Regions from separate parts of the Psychrobacillus sp. FSL H8-0487 genome, predicted to be linked through region 2. Evidence: riboswitches for the same ligand, from Rfam matches in the RefSeq annotation. Region 2 holds a riboswitch; the other holds the start of a gene.

Region 1 (8,004 bases), 1.5 Mb from region 2:
TGACCGATCATCCTACGGCGAGAGAAATGATCGGCTATTTACTTGTGCGCGGAGGAACGCATGTTTTGGCATATGCAAAAGCGATTGAAATAGCAACAGGGGTAGATGTGACGAAAATGCTTCCAATTCCTAACCTCGACAACCGTGTTTTTGATACTGCAAGAAAGTATGAAGAGCAAGGGTATGGAAATGTATTATTTACGTGGAATAATGTAGGGGATTACAAGGATATAAATCAGATTTGGAAAGGTAACAATCCTATGAGTGGTGAGAAGCTAGTTGTGAAAGAAGGAAGTCCAAAAGGATATGATATTCCTGATTTAAGATCACTCCCGGAAGAATTTGCACCTGGAATAGGACCGGATGAATATGAAGCTATTGCTAAAAGACTAATGGCTAATATGTAAATCTACCACTAAAAAGACCAATTGCTCCGTGCAATTGGTCTTTTTAATGGGATAGGCCCAACGTTAGTTATTGATAACCTTGGAGGATAGCAATGACTGTGTTTCCTGTTCGTTGTATCCAAGTTCCGTGAGTATTTCTTTGTTATGCTGTCCAAGTAGAGGAGCGGGAGTTCTAAATTGACCTGGTGTTTCGGAAAACTTAGCTGGAAACCCTAGTGTTTTCATTGAACCTGCTAAAGGATGTTCGTAATCTACTATCATTTCTCTCGATAGAATATGTTCATCATTTAAAGCTTGATCGTAAGAATAGATGGGTCCAGAAGGTACGCCCGATGTATCTAGCAAGTCTAGCCAGTAGGAGGAGGGGTGTTTGCATAGAACCTTCTCAATCTCCATCTCGAGTTGGCTAGCGTTAGTTGCTCGAATACTATTTGTTAAAAAACGTTCATCTGTAAGCCATTGTGGTTTATGGACTACTTGTAAACAAAACTTTTCCCAGAGTTTTTGATTGCCTGCACCAATAAGGATAAAACCATCCTGTGTTTTAAATCCTTGATAGGGAGCAGAAACACGATGTGCTGTTCCATTTCTTTGAGGCACTTCACCTTTGCCGAAATATGCTGCGGCTTCCCACACAGTCCATGCAAGACCAGAATCTACAAGGGAGACATCAATATATTGACCAGTCCCTTTTTTAAGTCGATAAATATAGGCAGACAAAATAGATTGAATGGCCGTTTGAGCAGCAGCTATATCATGAATAGCGATTCCAACTTTGACAGGTTTCCCATTTTTTTCTCCGGTCATATCAATCAGACCAGAAAGACCTTGCGCCATAATATCATAGCCGCCTTTGTCTTTATACGGGCCTGTTTGACCATAACCAGATATAGAACAATAAATCAAAGCGGGATTTAAAGCTTTCAGCGTGTCATAATCAATGCCTAGTTTTTTTGTAACTCCCGGTCGATAATTTTCTATAAAAACATCCGCTTCTTTAATAAGTTTATATAATACCTCAAGACCTTTATCTGTTTTTAAATTAAGGCATATTCCGCGTTTGTTCCGATTGACCATCATATACATATAGCTTTCTTCATTTATATAAGGACCCATACTTCGAGTGTCGTCCCCATTTGGGAATTTTTCCACTTTTATAACGTCTGCACCCATATCAGCTAAAACCATGGTGCAATAGGGTCCAGCGAGAACTTGAGATAGATCAACTACTTTCATTCCATTTAATGCTTGTTCCATCACCAATCTACCACCTTATAGAATCCTTAATCCTTAAATAACTGTAGGTTTTGTACTTCTTCTAGATTCCGCGCACCACTCAAGGAGATAGAAACTCTAGTTTCTTGTAGGAAGTTTTCTAACACGCGTTCCACGCCTTCCTGACCGCCACTGGCTAATCCCCATATTACTGGACGACCTATGCAAACTGCAGTTGCTCCAAGTGCTAAAGCTTTTACTGCATCAGAACCTCTTCTAATTCCACTATCAAATAAAATAGGGATTCGTCCATTAACTGCTTGAACTACTGCCGGAAGGGCATCGATACTCGCAATAACACCATCTAACTGGCGACCACCATGATTAGAAACGATAATTCCATCTATTCCTTTTTCCACGGCAAGTTTAGCATCTTCCGGATGAAGTATTCCTTTTATTAGAATTGGTAGTGTTGTATGTTCACGTAACTCGGAAATATTCGTCCAGTTTAAAGTAGGATGGTATATATTTTCAATAATTTTATGGACGATAGTTTCTTGAGAATGATCGCTCAGTGCGGACATGAATACTGGATCAGACACATAATTACCTTGTCCGAAACCGCGTTTTAATGGAGAGTACTGATTGCGAATATCTTCCTCACGCCATCCAAGCATCGTCGTATCGACTGTAAGTACAATTGCTTTATAACCTGCAGCTTCTGCTCTTCTTACCATACTAAAGGAAACTTCCTTCTGTTGAGAGGACCAATATAATTGGAACCATTTTGAACTTCCCTTTGTTTCAGCGGCAATTTCTTCAATAGAATAGCTAGACACGGTACTTTGAATATATGGGAATTCCAATTTTGCCGCAGCTTTAGAAACCGCCAATTCGCCGTCTTCATGGGCTATTTTATTGACTCCAACAGGAGCTATAAAGAGGGGGTGGGGATATGTATGTCCAAGAATCGTTACTTCTGTATTTAAAGTAGACACATCCGTTAAAAAGCGGGGGATGATTGAATACTTATAAAAGGAATCTGTATTTTTCCTGTAGGTTTCTTCTCCACCAGCAGAAGAACGAATATAACCAAACGGGCCGGGTTCTAATGCTTGTTTTGCAGCAGCTTCCAATTCGGTAAAATTTATCGGGTAATGCTTACTTGCTTCGATACTTTTTAATAATAAATCATTCGTAGACATATCAAAGTTCACCTCTTATGAAAAATTTGGTTTTCTTTTTTCTAAAAACGCTTCAATGCCTTCTTTATAGTCATCAGAGCTGAAAGATTCTAAAATTAGCTTTTCAATTTCTTCTGTTTCTTCGTTGTCGCCATCAATAATTGCTTGAATTACTTGTTTAATCCCGTTGTTGGCAACAGAAGACTTACGAATAATTTGACGAGCGAATTCAAGACACTTTTCCTCAATTTCTCCCAATGGATAAATATAATCGACTAAGCCAATTTCTTTTCCTTCTTCGGCTGTGATTAGCTTAGCGGTATACAATAATTCCTTTGCTTTCGTAAGACCGATAAGATTTACCAAGCGCTTCGTACTAACGAGATTATAAATAATGCCAATGTTTGCAGCGGTTATCCCAAGCTTGCTACCAGAAGAGGCAAATCGGAAGTCACAGGAATTTGCAAGTTCTAATCCCCCACCTATAGCTAATGTTTTAATAAGGGCAATAGTAGGTTTAGGGAAACGATATAATTTCTCAATAGATTCAAGAGTTGCATCATTATAATCTTTTGCTTTTTGAGCAGAGAAACGATTTTCTAGAAACTCTGTTATATCTGCACCAGAAGAGAATGCAGTTTCATCTACTCCTTTAAGGATTAATAATTTAACTTTTGAATCCTTCTCCAGTTCAGTCAATAATTCACCTAACTGTTTAAACATAGCCAGTGAGAATGAATTCTTCTTGTCTGATCTGTTAAAAACAACTGTTGCGATAGATTCACTGCGCTCCACATATAATAGATTTGTCATTCGTAACCCTCCTACTAGTCTTTTTTAATATTCGCTGCAATACGGTTTCCGATAGATTGAATACTTTGGACAAGGATGATTAAAATGACTACTGTTGCATACATAACATCTACTTCATAGCGCAAATGTCCGAAACGATATGCCAAGTCGCCTAAACCACCTGCTCCGACCATTCCAGCCATTGCAGTAGCTCCAATCAAACTTACCGTTGAAATGGTTAACCCTAAAACGATAGAAGGGCGAGCTTCACGAAGTAAGACATTCCAAATGATGGCACCTGTACTAATACCCATTGCTGTATATGCCTCAATAACACCGTTCTCCACTTCAAGTAGGGCAGATTCCATTAGTCTAGCAATATATGGTGCTGTATAAATGACTAATGGCACGATAACTCCTTGCACACCAATAGTTGTTCCAACGATGAGTTTTGTAAATGGCAAGATGAAGAATAGTAAAATAATGAACGGGATAGAACGTACAATATTTATGATTAAATTAGTTAATTGATAAATAAACTTATTTGCCAATGCCTGACCAGGTCTAGTTAAAACGATTAAAATACCTAATGGAATCCCGATTAGTACAGAGAAGAAAAGGGAAATACTAACCATTTGAAATGTTTCTACAACAGATACACCAATAATCGGTAGCCATTGCTCTACAAATTGATCTGTTCTACTCATGAGAATGTCCCTCCAATTCTTCCGTTGCTACACCTTGTGCTTCTAGATAGTTAATAGCGTTTTTCACTTGTTCTTTGTCGCCAATTAAGTGAACGACTATATTTCCGACGATGCCATTCTTCAATTCGATAATATTAGCAGTTAAAATGTTTGGCTGAACATTAAATTTTTGACTAACTTCTGCCAATAACGGTTTTCCAGTACTTTCCCCTACAAATGTTAAACGAGTGACTGCGCCTGTAACATTCAACTGAGCAATCAATGAATTGGATAAATTCCGTTGGCTAATTGTATTTAAAAACTTTTTGGTAGTAGGGTGGGTAGGCTTCGTAAATAGATTGATAGCTGTATCCTGTTCCACGATAACTCCATTTTCCATGACATATACATGATCGCAAATTTTTTGAATGACATTCATTTCATGCGTGATTAAGAGTATAGTAATTCCTAATTCACGATTGATCTTTAGTAGCAAATCTAAGATGGAATCAGTTGTTTCTGGATCCAGTGCACTGGTTGCTTCATCGCTAAGCAATACTTCAGGTTCCTGAGCAAGTGCGCGAGCGATAGCAACACGTTGCTTTTGTCCACCTGATAACTGGTTAGGATAATTTGTATGCTTGTCAGTTAAACCAACTATGTCTAAATATTGCTCCACCCGTTTTTTTACCTCGTCTTTGTTATAGCCGAGTAGCTTTAGTGGAATGGCGATATTATCATAAACCGTTGCTGTTTTAAGTAGGTTAAATCCTTGAAAAATCATGCCAACTTTATTGCGAGTTTTACGCAATTTAGGGAGGGGTAAGGAAGTAAGTTCGACTCCGTTTATGAAAACTTTACCTTCCGTAGGTTTTTCCAGTAAATTTACGCAACGAATTAGTGTGCTTTTTCCAGCACCACTATATCCTATAACACCGTGGATTTCTCCTTGATTTACCCGTATATTTACTTGTTTTACTGCCTTTACAGCTCCACTTTTACTATTAAACTCTTTCGAGACATTTTCTAATACAATCATTTCACGATCTTCCTTTCTTTTTAAAGAAAACGCTACCGAAGTCGGTAACGTTTATGACTCCATTATTCGTCCCAGCTAGGTAAAACTGAACCTTTAAACTCTTCTTCGATGAATTTTTTAACTTCTTCCGATTGATATGCTTTGATAAACTTTTGGATTGTCGGATCATCTTTGTTTTCTGCACGGACTACAATATAGTTCACGTAAGGAGAATTGGAAGATTCTAGTAATATGGAATCCTCTTTTGGACTAATACCTGCTTCAAGTGCAAAGTTTGTATTGATGGCAGCTGCATCTACTTCACTCAGTTGTTTCGGGATTTGAGCAGCTTCTAGTTCAATAAATTCTAGGTTTTTTGGGTTTTCTTCAATGTCATAAATACTTGCTGATTCTCTTTTATCTTTTTTAATTTTGATAAAGCCATTTTCTTCTAAAATATATAATGCACGAGCGCCATTTGTAGGATCGTTTGGTAAACCAAAAGTTGCTCCATCTGGCAGGTCATCTATAGAATCATATTTGTCTGAATAGACACCCATTGGATTTAATATCGTTTTTCCTACAGGAACTAAATCTGTGCCATGGTCTTCGTTAAACGTATCTAGGAATGGCTCATGCTGATAGCTATTTGCATCTAAATCCTCTTCCGATAAGGCTGTATTAGGTAAAATATAGTCAGAGAAAACTTTAAGCTTAACTTCTAATCCGTCCTTAGCAGCCACTTTAGCAGCCACTTCTACAATTTGTTCATGTGGCCCAGCAGTTACACCTACTACTATTTTGTCCTCATTAATCGCTTTAGTTTCTGAAGTTGCATCATCTCCACAAGCTACAAGAGCTCCAGATAAAAGTACCGTTGACAATAAAAATCCAAATTTCTTCATTTTCCATTCCTCCAAATAATTATTCAGAACGTTGTATAAATATAAAAGCCCCTCTTTCAAAAGAAAGAGAGGCGCATACATACGTTAGTCCTCTCTTATCTATCAAAACAAAATTGTTTTGCTGGATTTAGCACCTTTCCACATAGATTATTAGGTGGATGGTTGCCGAGCTTCATAGGGCCAGTCCCTCAGCTACTCTTGATAAGAGATATCAGCTATTAAGTTTTTCAACAGTTCATAAAATATAATTTACTACATCAACTTATTAAAGTCAACCTACTTTTTTTGTAGTTGCGTATAACATTCTAAATAGTATATGTTTAATAAAAATAAATAATTATACAAAAAGGGTGTGTAAGCGTTGTCAAAAGTAAGAGCAAACTTTGCAGTTGGTCAGCTAGGAAAGGTAGTAGGAGCGCGTTTAGTATATGGAACTGATTTGCTAGAAGGAATAGAGGAATTGTGTAAAGTGAATGGAATTAATTCTGCTACAATTCTTAGTTGTTTTGGAAGTTTTCAAAGAAGTGGATTTGTTTATTTGATACCAAACGAAGATTCACCCATAGGTGTAGGGTACAATAACCTCGTTGTCAAAGAGGGGCCAATCGAGTTTTTGCAGGGGACGGGAGTTGTCTGTCAAAGAGATGGACAGTTTGAAACACATTTCCATGGGACAATATGTGACCAATATGGCAATATTTTTGGTGGTCATTTTATGAAAGGTGAAAATCCTGTTATTACAGTAGATTTAGTGTTGGCAGAAACTATTGGTATGGATTTTCAGCGGAAGTTTGATGAAGAAACAGGAGCAAATCAGTTTTATCCGGTAGAAAAGAAAAAAGATAAACCTAATCAGCTTTAACACAAATAGAAAATGCCGCCTCATTTAATGGGCGGCATTTTTGTTAAAATAAATCGCTATGTTAAAAGTGTTACACTTAAACTAACGCAGCGGTTTAGTCGAATAAATAAAATTAGAAAAAAGCGGAACTTTAGTTTGTTTATATTCGTAAATTATTATTATGACACTTGAAAGGGGGATTTTTTATGTACAAAGTGAATGGTATAGAAGCTTATGAAGCACATAATCGAACTGAGTTATTAGCAGGTTTAGAGGCAAAATCTGAATATATCCTTATTAAAGGAGACTATTATAAAGAAGTAAGAAAGATTATGGATACTCATCTTCCAGAGAACGAAAGTATAGGAGTGGCATTAGGAAGTGCGGGTGTGTTATCAATTCTTATTTATGCAATAGATGCAGTAAGAAATTCATTCAGTAATGCAGATAAAATGGATAAAAAAATTGACAGAAAGTTAAATTCATTCATGGTTAAAAAAATTACAGATGATGGTTTATTATTGAGCTTAAAGCAGTTAGATTATTAGAACTTGCATACATAGAACTATTTTGGATAGTTCTATGTGAATAAATACACTTAAACAAACGGGTGTTTTAGTAAAAACATACACCAAAGTAAAATGAGCGTGGAGATATATTCCAGCTCATTTTTTTATGTGCATTTCAAATCAACCTTTGCCTTTAACATAGCCAAATAAATTAAGCTTTCCGATCCTTGTAATTGCTTCTTTCAATCGGTCTTCATCCACTAACAATCCTACTCGAACATATCCTTCGCCGGATGACCCAAATCCATTACCAGCAGCAACCGCTACGTCAGCTTCTTGTAACAATAAATCTGCAAAAGCTTCACTCGTATAATTATCAGGGACTGGTAGCCAAGCAAAGAAGGATCCTTTCGGTGCAGTCACCTTCCATCCAATGCTAGTACAAGC
Region 2 (8,004 bases):
TTTGTTTCTAGAAATGGCTTATGAAATGCTAATTTTAATTCTCCTAATACTTCTGCTAGTAATTCTTCTGCTAAGTCCTCTTTATCTTTAAAGTGTAAATAAAAGGTGCTTCTATTATAGTCTGCCTTTTCCACTATATCTGTGACCGTAACGTTTTTGTATCCTTTGCTCTTCACTAGCTGGATAAAATGCATCTTCAAGAGATTTTTTGTTCTCCGAATTCTTCTATCCCCCATCGAATAACTTTCGGAATTCATGAGCAATTCCCCCTTGTCTTTTTAAATATAGACAAAATTATACATGAATAATCATCCTTGAACCAATCTGTTTTAAGTTCGTCCATATTCCTATAGCCATTTAAAAGGAGTATGGGAATGCGAAATCTTCTACTATTTACTTATTTACAGGCACTTTCTTGTATATTTCCTGTAATCATCTTTTCAGCCTTAGCTCTTTCTAAGTTTGTCAGTATCCCACTTATCCCTAGATATGATCTGATCCTACTCCTTTGTATAGCGGGGCAAGTATTTATGCTCATTTCCAAATTAGAGACTTGGGATGAATTTAAGGTAATTTGTTTGTTTCATATTATTGGTCTCGGTTTAGAATTATATAAAGTACATATGGGTTCTTGGTCGTACCCCGAGGACGCCTTTAGTAAGGTAGGTGGCGTACCTTTGTATAGCGGATTTATGTATGCGAGTGTTGCGAGCTATATTTGTCAAAGTTGGCGTAGGATGAATCTCCATATGTACAATTGGCCGAAACCCTTTTGGGCGGTAGGAATTAGTGTTCTTATCTACTTCAATTTCTTTACCCACCATTTCAGCTATGATATTCGTTGGATTCTTAAATGCTTATTGTTAATCATCTTTTTCCGCACAGTAGTGACTTTTGAGTTAAGAGAAAAAGTGTTTAAAATGCCTATGATTCTTGCATTTTTACTAATTGGCTTTTTTATTTGGATCGCTGAGAATATCGTTACCTTCTTAGGTGCGTGGCAGTATCCTAACCAAGCGGAGACCTGGTCGCTCGTGCATATCGGCAAAATTAGCTCGTGGTTTTTACTTGTGATTATAAGCGTTATTATCGTTGCACAACTGAAGCGAGTGAAGAGCCGTTCCTTATAAATGTGTGAGGATTGATCGATTATCGGTCGCTATCGATCGATATTCTTACTCGGTGGATCGATTATGGAGCATCATCGATCGATTCGACAGATATTAAGTGTTTTTTGACCGATTATCCATTTTCTATATATAAAAAACACTGCCAAGTTAGTTGGCAGTGTTTAATCTTTAGTCAACGACAAAATATCTTGCATCTGGATGTGCAAAAACGATTGCAGATACAGACGCTTCTGGTTCCATCATGAACTCTTCAGTAAGTTCTACTCCAATGACTTCAGGTTTTATCAAGCTAAACAGTTTTGCTTGGTCATCTAAATTGGGACAAGCTGGATAGCCGAAAGAGAATCGCTGCCCTTGGTATTTTGCTGCAAAACGGTCACGCATGGTGAAGTCCGTTGCATCTGGGAATCCCCATTGGTCTCGGATTTCTTGGTGAATGCGTTCGGCAAATCCTTCTGCAAGTTCTAAGGCTGTTGCTTGTAATGCATGGCTTTCTAAAAACTTGCCTTGGTTTTTCAGTTTAGCGGCTTCCCCACGAACTCCATGCCCTGCCGTTACTAACATTAGTGCTACATAATCCATTTCTCCACTGTCTACAGATTTTAAATAATCTGCTAAACACAGGAATGGCACGATGGATTGACGTGGGAATGTAAAGCGCTCGATTTCTGTTTTACAGTCGAAAGGGTCATAAATAATGACATCATTACCATCCGCCTGAGCAGGGAAAAATTGATATACCCCTTGCGGCTTCAATATATCAGATTGCAAATATCCCGTGACTAATTCATGTAATTCTGTAGCGCGCCCGTCATTTTCTGCTAAAAGTTTTTCACTATACCCTTTTAATCCTAAATGATGGCCTATTAATGTTCGCATATTTACATATGGGTGCAAATGTGCAACTAAATAATCCTTTAATACATGTTTACGAACATCCTTTGGTCTATATACCTGAACATCCTCACTTACGGTCTTAATTGGTTTTTCTAAAACAGCTACCGCTTGTTTGGCCGAGCGATTAGCTTCCGCAATTTTTCGTTTTTCCTGTTGAACACTAAGTTCTACTAATAGAATCTCTTTATCTTCTTTATTTTGTAATCGATTGGCTAAGTCCAGACCCTGCATGGCATCTTTCGCGTATAGAACAGGCCCATCATATTGAGCGGAAATTTTTGTCTCAGTAAAACGACGAGAAAGTGCTGCTCCACCTACTAATATTGGCACATCAATACCTGCTTCTTTAAAGTCTTGAGCAGTGATGACCATTTGCTGCGCAGATTTTACAAGTAGCCCTGAAAGCCCGATCATATCAGGCTTTTCTTTCCGGATTACCTCTATTAAAGTGGCTGGAGTTACTTTAATCCCAACATCGATTACTTTATATCCGTTATTACTCAATATAATATCAACTAAGTTTTTACCTATATCATGCACATCGCCTTTTACAGTCGCAAGGACGATTTTCCCTTTACCAGAGTCATCCTCTTTTTTCTCCATGAACTGCTCCAAATATGCAACAGAAGCCTTCATCACTCCCGCACTTTGAAGAACCTCTGCAACTATTAACTGATTGTCATTAAACAGTCGTCCTACCTCAGCCATGCCCTTCATTAATGGACCATTAATAACATCTAGTGGTGCATCATACATTTGAAGTGCCGCTTCTAAATCCGGGATAAGTCCTTCCTTCGTACCTTCAATAACATAATAGGCAAGACGTTCTGGTACCGTTTTGGGTATATCATCTTCAGTCTTTTCTTTCTTTTTATCTCGGTAAAAATCGGTGAAATCAGCAAGTGTTTTGTCAGTCGTCGTAAACAAAAGCTCATTGGCCATATCGATTTCTTGTTTAGGAATAGACGCATATCTCTCCAGTTTCTCGGTATTTACAATCGCGTAGTCCAAACCAGCCTGCGTGCAATGATATAAATAGACTGCATTCAATACTTCTCGACCAACGGGTGGAAGACCAAATGAGACATTACTTACTCCTAAAATAGTTAGTGCTCTTGGCAGTTTTTCTTTAATGAGGCGAATCCCTTCAATCGTTTCTACTGCTGACCCAATATATTGTTGGTCACCTGTTCCGACTGGGAATACGAGTGGATCAAAGATAATATCCTCTGGCGCAAGCCCCCATTTATTAACTAATAAATCATAAGAACGTTCTGCGATTTCTAACTTTCGCTGTCTTGTAACCGCCATTCCTATCTCATCAATTGTGCCAACTACAACTGCCGCACCGTATTTCTTCACTAAAGGCATTACAGCTTCAAACCGCTCTTCTCCATCTTCTAAATTAATAGAGTTGATAATTGTTTTTCCTTGGGAATATTTCAGTGCAACTTCAATTACTTTTTCATCAGTCGAATCAATAACAAGTGGCACTTTAACTTTTTTCACTACCTCTTTCATAAAGTTAGTCATGTCCTCTAGTTCATCGCGGTCCGGATTTGCTAGGCAAATATCGATAACATGAGCTCCACCTTTTACCTGTGCCCGAGCAATTTCAGAGGCTTCCTCAAATTTTTCATCTACGATTAAACGTTTAAATTTTCGAGAGCCAATTACATTTGTTCGTTCCCCTATAAAGAGTGGGCGCATCGTTTCGTCGTATTGAAGAGGCTCAATCCCTGATACTACATGCCCATGACCTGCTTCTACGGGTTTACGTGGTGAAAGATCCTTTACCGCTTCTCGTACTGCTCGAATATGAGCTGGAGTAGTTCCACAACATCCACCAACAACATTCAACCACCCTTTTTCTGCAAAGCCTCTCAGCTTTTTAGAAAGTGATTCAGGAGATTCGTGATAATGCCCTTCCTCATCTGGTAAGCCAGCATTAGGATAGCAGCTAACATATCCATCTGATAGCTCAGATAACGAACGGATATGATCGGTCATAAATTCTGGTCCGGTAGCACAATTCAATCCAACGGAAAGTGGCTTTATATGCTCGATGGAAATATAGAATGCTTCAATACTCTGCCCTGCAAGTGTCGTTCCCATCGGTTCAATCGTTCCAGAAATCATAATAGGTAGTTCTATCTTTAGCTCAGTAAAAGCCTGTTGGATACCAATTGTTGCAGCCTTCACATTCAGCATATCTTGGCTCGTTTCTAGTAAAATAACGTCTACTCCACCTTCTACTAAAGCTTTTGCCTGTACATAAAAGTCGTTTGTAAGTTCGTCAAACGTAATACCACCAGTAACCGATAGTGTTTTAGTAGTTGGCCCTATTGCCCCAGCTACAAATCGTGGCCAGTCAGATGTAGAAAATTCATCTGCACATGTTTTAGCAAGCTGGGCTGCTCGAAAGTTTATATCATGTGCCTGAGCACCAAGATCATATTCATTTAACACGACTGGGGTTCCACCAAATGTATTCGTACAAATAATATCAGCCCCAGCAGCTAAATATTCACGATGAACATGTTCAATAACATCTGGTTTGACGATATTTAAATACTCATTACAACCGTCGTATTCTTCCCCTCCGAAGTCTTCAGGGCTAAGATCTGCATTTTGTATCATCGTTCCCATTGCACCATCAATAATTAGTATTCTTTGTTGGAGCTGCTGCTCAATTAGATGTTTGGACATAGCTGAATCCTCTCTCTTTCTCCCGGTCAGTCTCTTGAATATAATGAATTAATTCTAAAGACATATCGTAACGGAAAAATGGTGTAATAATATAAATTCCGTTAAATAATTCCGCTGCGGTATCGATTAATTCCTTCGATATTTGAATACCTTCTGCAGTAGCTCGCTCTCTATCTTCTCCACATAAGCGCATACGCTCTAGCACCTCTTCAGACAATTTTATGCCTGGGACTTCATTGTGAAGGAATTCAGAATTTCGACTATTGGTTAGTGGCATAATTCCGATGAAAATAGGGGTTGATAAATGCTTGGTCGCTTCGTAAATCTCATGGATTTTTTCTTTAGAATAGACAGGCTGTGTGATGAAATAATCCGCCCCACACTCAATTTTCTTCTCGAGTCGCTTCACTGCACGGTCCAGCACACGAACATTCGGATTAAAAGCAGCTGCTACAGAGAAGTTAGCCTTTTTCCGTAGCGACTTTCCTGAGAAAGAAATACCTTCGTTTAATTGTTTGATCAGTTGAATCAGTTCTAAGCTTGATACATCATAAACACTTGTCGCTCCAGGGAAATCCCCAATTTTAGTTGGGTCTCCAGTAACTGCAAGAATGTCATGGATTCCGAGCGCATCCAGTCCCATCAAATGAGATTGAAGACCAATTAAATTACGGTCACGGCACGTAATATGAGCAAGTGGTCTAATATTTTTTTGGTGTTTTAACATCGAACCCATCGCCATATTACTAACTCGTGGAGAAGCCAATGAATTATCCGCCATTGTCACCGCGTCAATTCCAGTTGCATATAGCTTTTCTGCACCTTCCATGAATGTAGTCGTATCGAGATGACGGGGAGTGTCTAATTCAACAATTATGGTCCTTTCTGTTTTCGCTTTTTCATGTAGAGCTTGGGTATTAGTTGGCTTAGCATCTTGAATAATAATAGGCTTTCTTGTCTCTACTACTTTATTGGTAATAGGGGTTAAATGCCCAATATGTCTTTTCACTGCTTCAATATGCTTTGGTGTCGTTCCACAGCAACCACCTATTAAGCGTACTCCTGCATCTCTCAAATATAATGCAGCTTTACCAAAGTACTCAGCATCGGATTCGTAAACTATACGTCCTTCATCTATATCCAGTAAGCTCGCATTTGGATAAGCAGATAAGAATGCCTTTTCTGGCAGCTTTACTCCTTCAAATGCTTGAATTGTATGATGTGGACCTAGTCGACAGTTGACTCCTACAATGTTGGCTCCAATTGTTTCAAGCTCATGCAGCGCATCATTTAGAGGTAAGCCATTTTGCAAAATACCCGGATCATGCATAGATACTTGAGCTATTATCGGAATATCGGTTAGTGTACGAAGATAAGTCACAGTAGTCTTTAGCTCTTCGAAATCATAATAGGTTTCAAGTAATAGACCATCTGGATCTCCCGCCAACAATTGGATTGCTTGTTGGTCGAGTGAATGAATAATTTCTTGGAGTGTAGCATCACTTTTTCGAATTCCTCGAATCCCCCCAATAGTCCCGAGGACGAATTGGTTTCCAGATGCGGCAGCTCTTTTCGCAATTTGAATGGCAGCTTCATTTATTTCTTTCACTTGATTTTCTAGTCCATAGCGAGCAAGCTTAATAGCATTTGCTCCGTATGTATTCGTTTGAATAATATCTGCTCCGGCCGCAATATAATCCTGATGGATTTTCTCTATAATTTCCGGTTTTTGAATATTTAACTCTTCATTACAATAGTCAATTCCATAAGAGTACAGTAGTGTCCCCATTGCCCCGTCTGCTGTCAGCATAGACGTCTGTAACTTCTCCAATAAACTCATCGTGCATTCATCCTCCCATATAAAAAAGCCTTCTATGAAAAGAAGGCTTTACTAGTATGCAAGATACCACCTTCTCATCTTTCAAACTTTTGCAAAGTCTGCTGGATTTAGCACCTGACCAAATGAATGGCTGGTTGCTGAAGCGTCGTAGGGCCAGTCCCTCGGCTTCTCTTGATAAGAATTTCACTATTCAGTTTTCTAATTAGACATATCGTACCTTTATTCAACTAAAGCGTCAAGGTATATTTTGAACTTTCTATATACTCCGCTTTTGAAGTTGGATCGTCCTCATCGATCGATTTATCGTGATGATTGATGAATTATGGACGACGATGGAGCGATTTTTAGTGGTGGTCGATCGATTTTCGATGTGTATCGATCGATTATTCCTATCGATCGATCGATTCTCCAATAATACGCTTCACCACTTCCATTTATACTCTATTTTACTCTGGGATGTACCAGTTCGAATTAAATCCATAGATTGGAGAAGTCTAGATGCTACATGATGAGAATTTATATGAAGGAATTTTCGACACTGCCGATTATTAATCGTATCCCCGATCAAAACAAACCACTCTCGAATGGCTTTCTCATGAACAAGCCTATCTACATGACCACAACGTATACAGTTCCAGCCATTCTTCCTTTTTACCATCCCAAACATTTCACATTTTTCACAGCACACTCCAGTTTGTAAATCATTTGGGTTAATACCCCAGCGATTACACATCGGGTATGGGAAGTATGTTTTGTGACTCTTTAAAATTTCTGTACTCAATTTATGCAGCTCTTTTCTAGATATATATCTTCTTTCTCGAGGAATATTTCTTAGATAGATAGGAATTGTTTGATGGAGAATAGCGTTGTATTTTGTGGGGGGCTCAATAACTCGAACTTTGGAATTTGTTAATACAATTACTCCAAAAACAGGAATCGTCACACCATGTTGTTTTAACCATTCGTCGAGTAAAAAAATATTCCTTTCAATCTGAACCTCTGGACTTTCAAATACGTCCACTTTACCTTCTTCATTTTCTCTTTCTAATTGAGAGGGGTTTTGCTTAAAGCTCAACTTCCCACCTATATTCTTACTCTCCAAAATCACCGCAAAATACTGCGTGAAAAAGACTGTATCAATCTGGAACTTTCCATATGATTCTAAACTCACATCGTGCAATACCACATATTCAAAAGGAAATGAATACTTACTAAACACTCCGTCTACTCTAACTTCTCCATGAATACCAGCCAATGCCATATGCATTTTGGAATGAATCAATTCCTTCATTTCATGTGACTCATGTAATCGTCGATTCAATAACTGAAGACCTATATAGCTATATTCCTCCGTACGTGTTTTTACTATCAACCAACCACCTCCACCCGCATCGTAGCACAATAAAAGAAATTGTAAATTCTACTAAA

The links. Region 2 has a riboswitch for S-adenosylmethionine ahead of MHI47_RS16245 (bifunctional homocysteine S-methyltransferase/methylenetetrahydrofolate reductase). Riboswitches for the same ligand answer to the same signal wherever they lie in the genome.
Region 1: it holds a riboswitch for S-adenosylmethionine, as region 2 does, so the genes downstream of both, MHI47_RS08365 (MetQ/NlpA family ABC transporter substrate-binding protein) here and MHI47_RS16245 (bifunctional homocysteine S-methyltransferase/methylenetetrahydrofolate reductase) in region 2, are expected to answer to the same signal.

What each region holds. Positions count from the first base shown of each region.
Region 1 covers NZ_JBBOZA010000001.1:1,688,028-1,696,031, forward strand. The annotation lists gene MHI47_RS08335 (manganese catalase family protein) at 1-407, shown strand, start outside; gene MHI47_RS08340 (CaiB/BaiF CoA transferase family protein) at 471-1,664, opposite strand; gene MHI47_RS08345 (alpha-hydroxy-acid oxidizing protein) at 1,691-2,827, opposite strand; gene MHI47_RS08350 (enoyl-CoA hydratase/isomerase family protein) at 2,843-3,619, opposite strand; gene MHI47_RS08355 (methionine ABC transporter permease) at 3,634-4,305, opposite strand; gene MHI47_RS08360 (methionine ABC transporter ATP-binding protein) at 4,298-5,323, opposite strand; gene MHI47_RS08365 (MetQ/NlpA family ABC transporter substrate-binding protein) at 5,386-6,207, opposite strand; SAM riboswitch class I at 6,300-6,415, opposite strand; gene MHI47_RS08370 (PPC domain-containing DNA-binding protein) at 6,569-7,069, shown strand; gene MHI47_RS08375 (hypothetical protein) at 7,255-7,596, shown strand; gene MHI47_RS08380 (pyridoxal phosphate-dependent aminotransferase) at 7,738-8,004, opposite strand, start outside.
Region 2 covers NZ_JBBOZA010000001.1:3,174,349-3,182,352, forward strand. The annotation lists gene MHI47_RS16230 (TetR/AcrR family transcriptional regulator) at 1-257, opposite strand, end outside; gene MHI47_RS16235 (DUF817 domain-containing protein) at 375-1,130, shown strand; gene metH (methionine synthase) at 1,299-4,736, opposite strand; gene MHI47_RS16245 (bifunctional homocysteine S-methyltransferase/methylenetetrahydrofolate reductase) at 4,717-6,576, opposite strand; SAM riboswitch class I at 6,648-6,757, opposite strand; gene MHI47_RS16250 (nuclease-related domain-containing protein) at 6,998-7,948, opposite strand.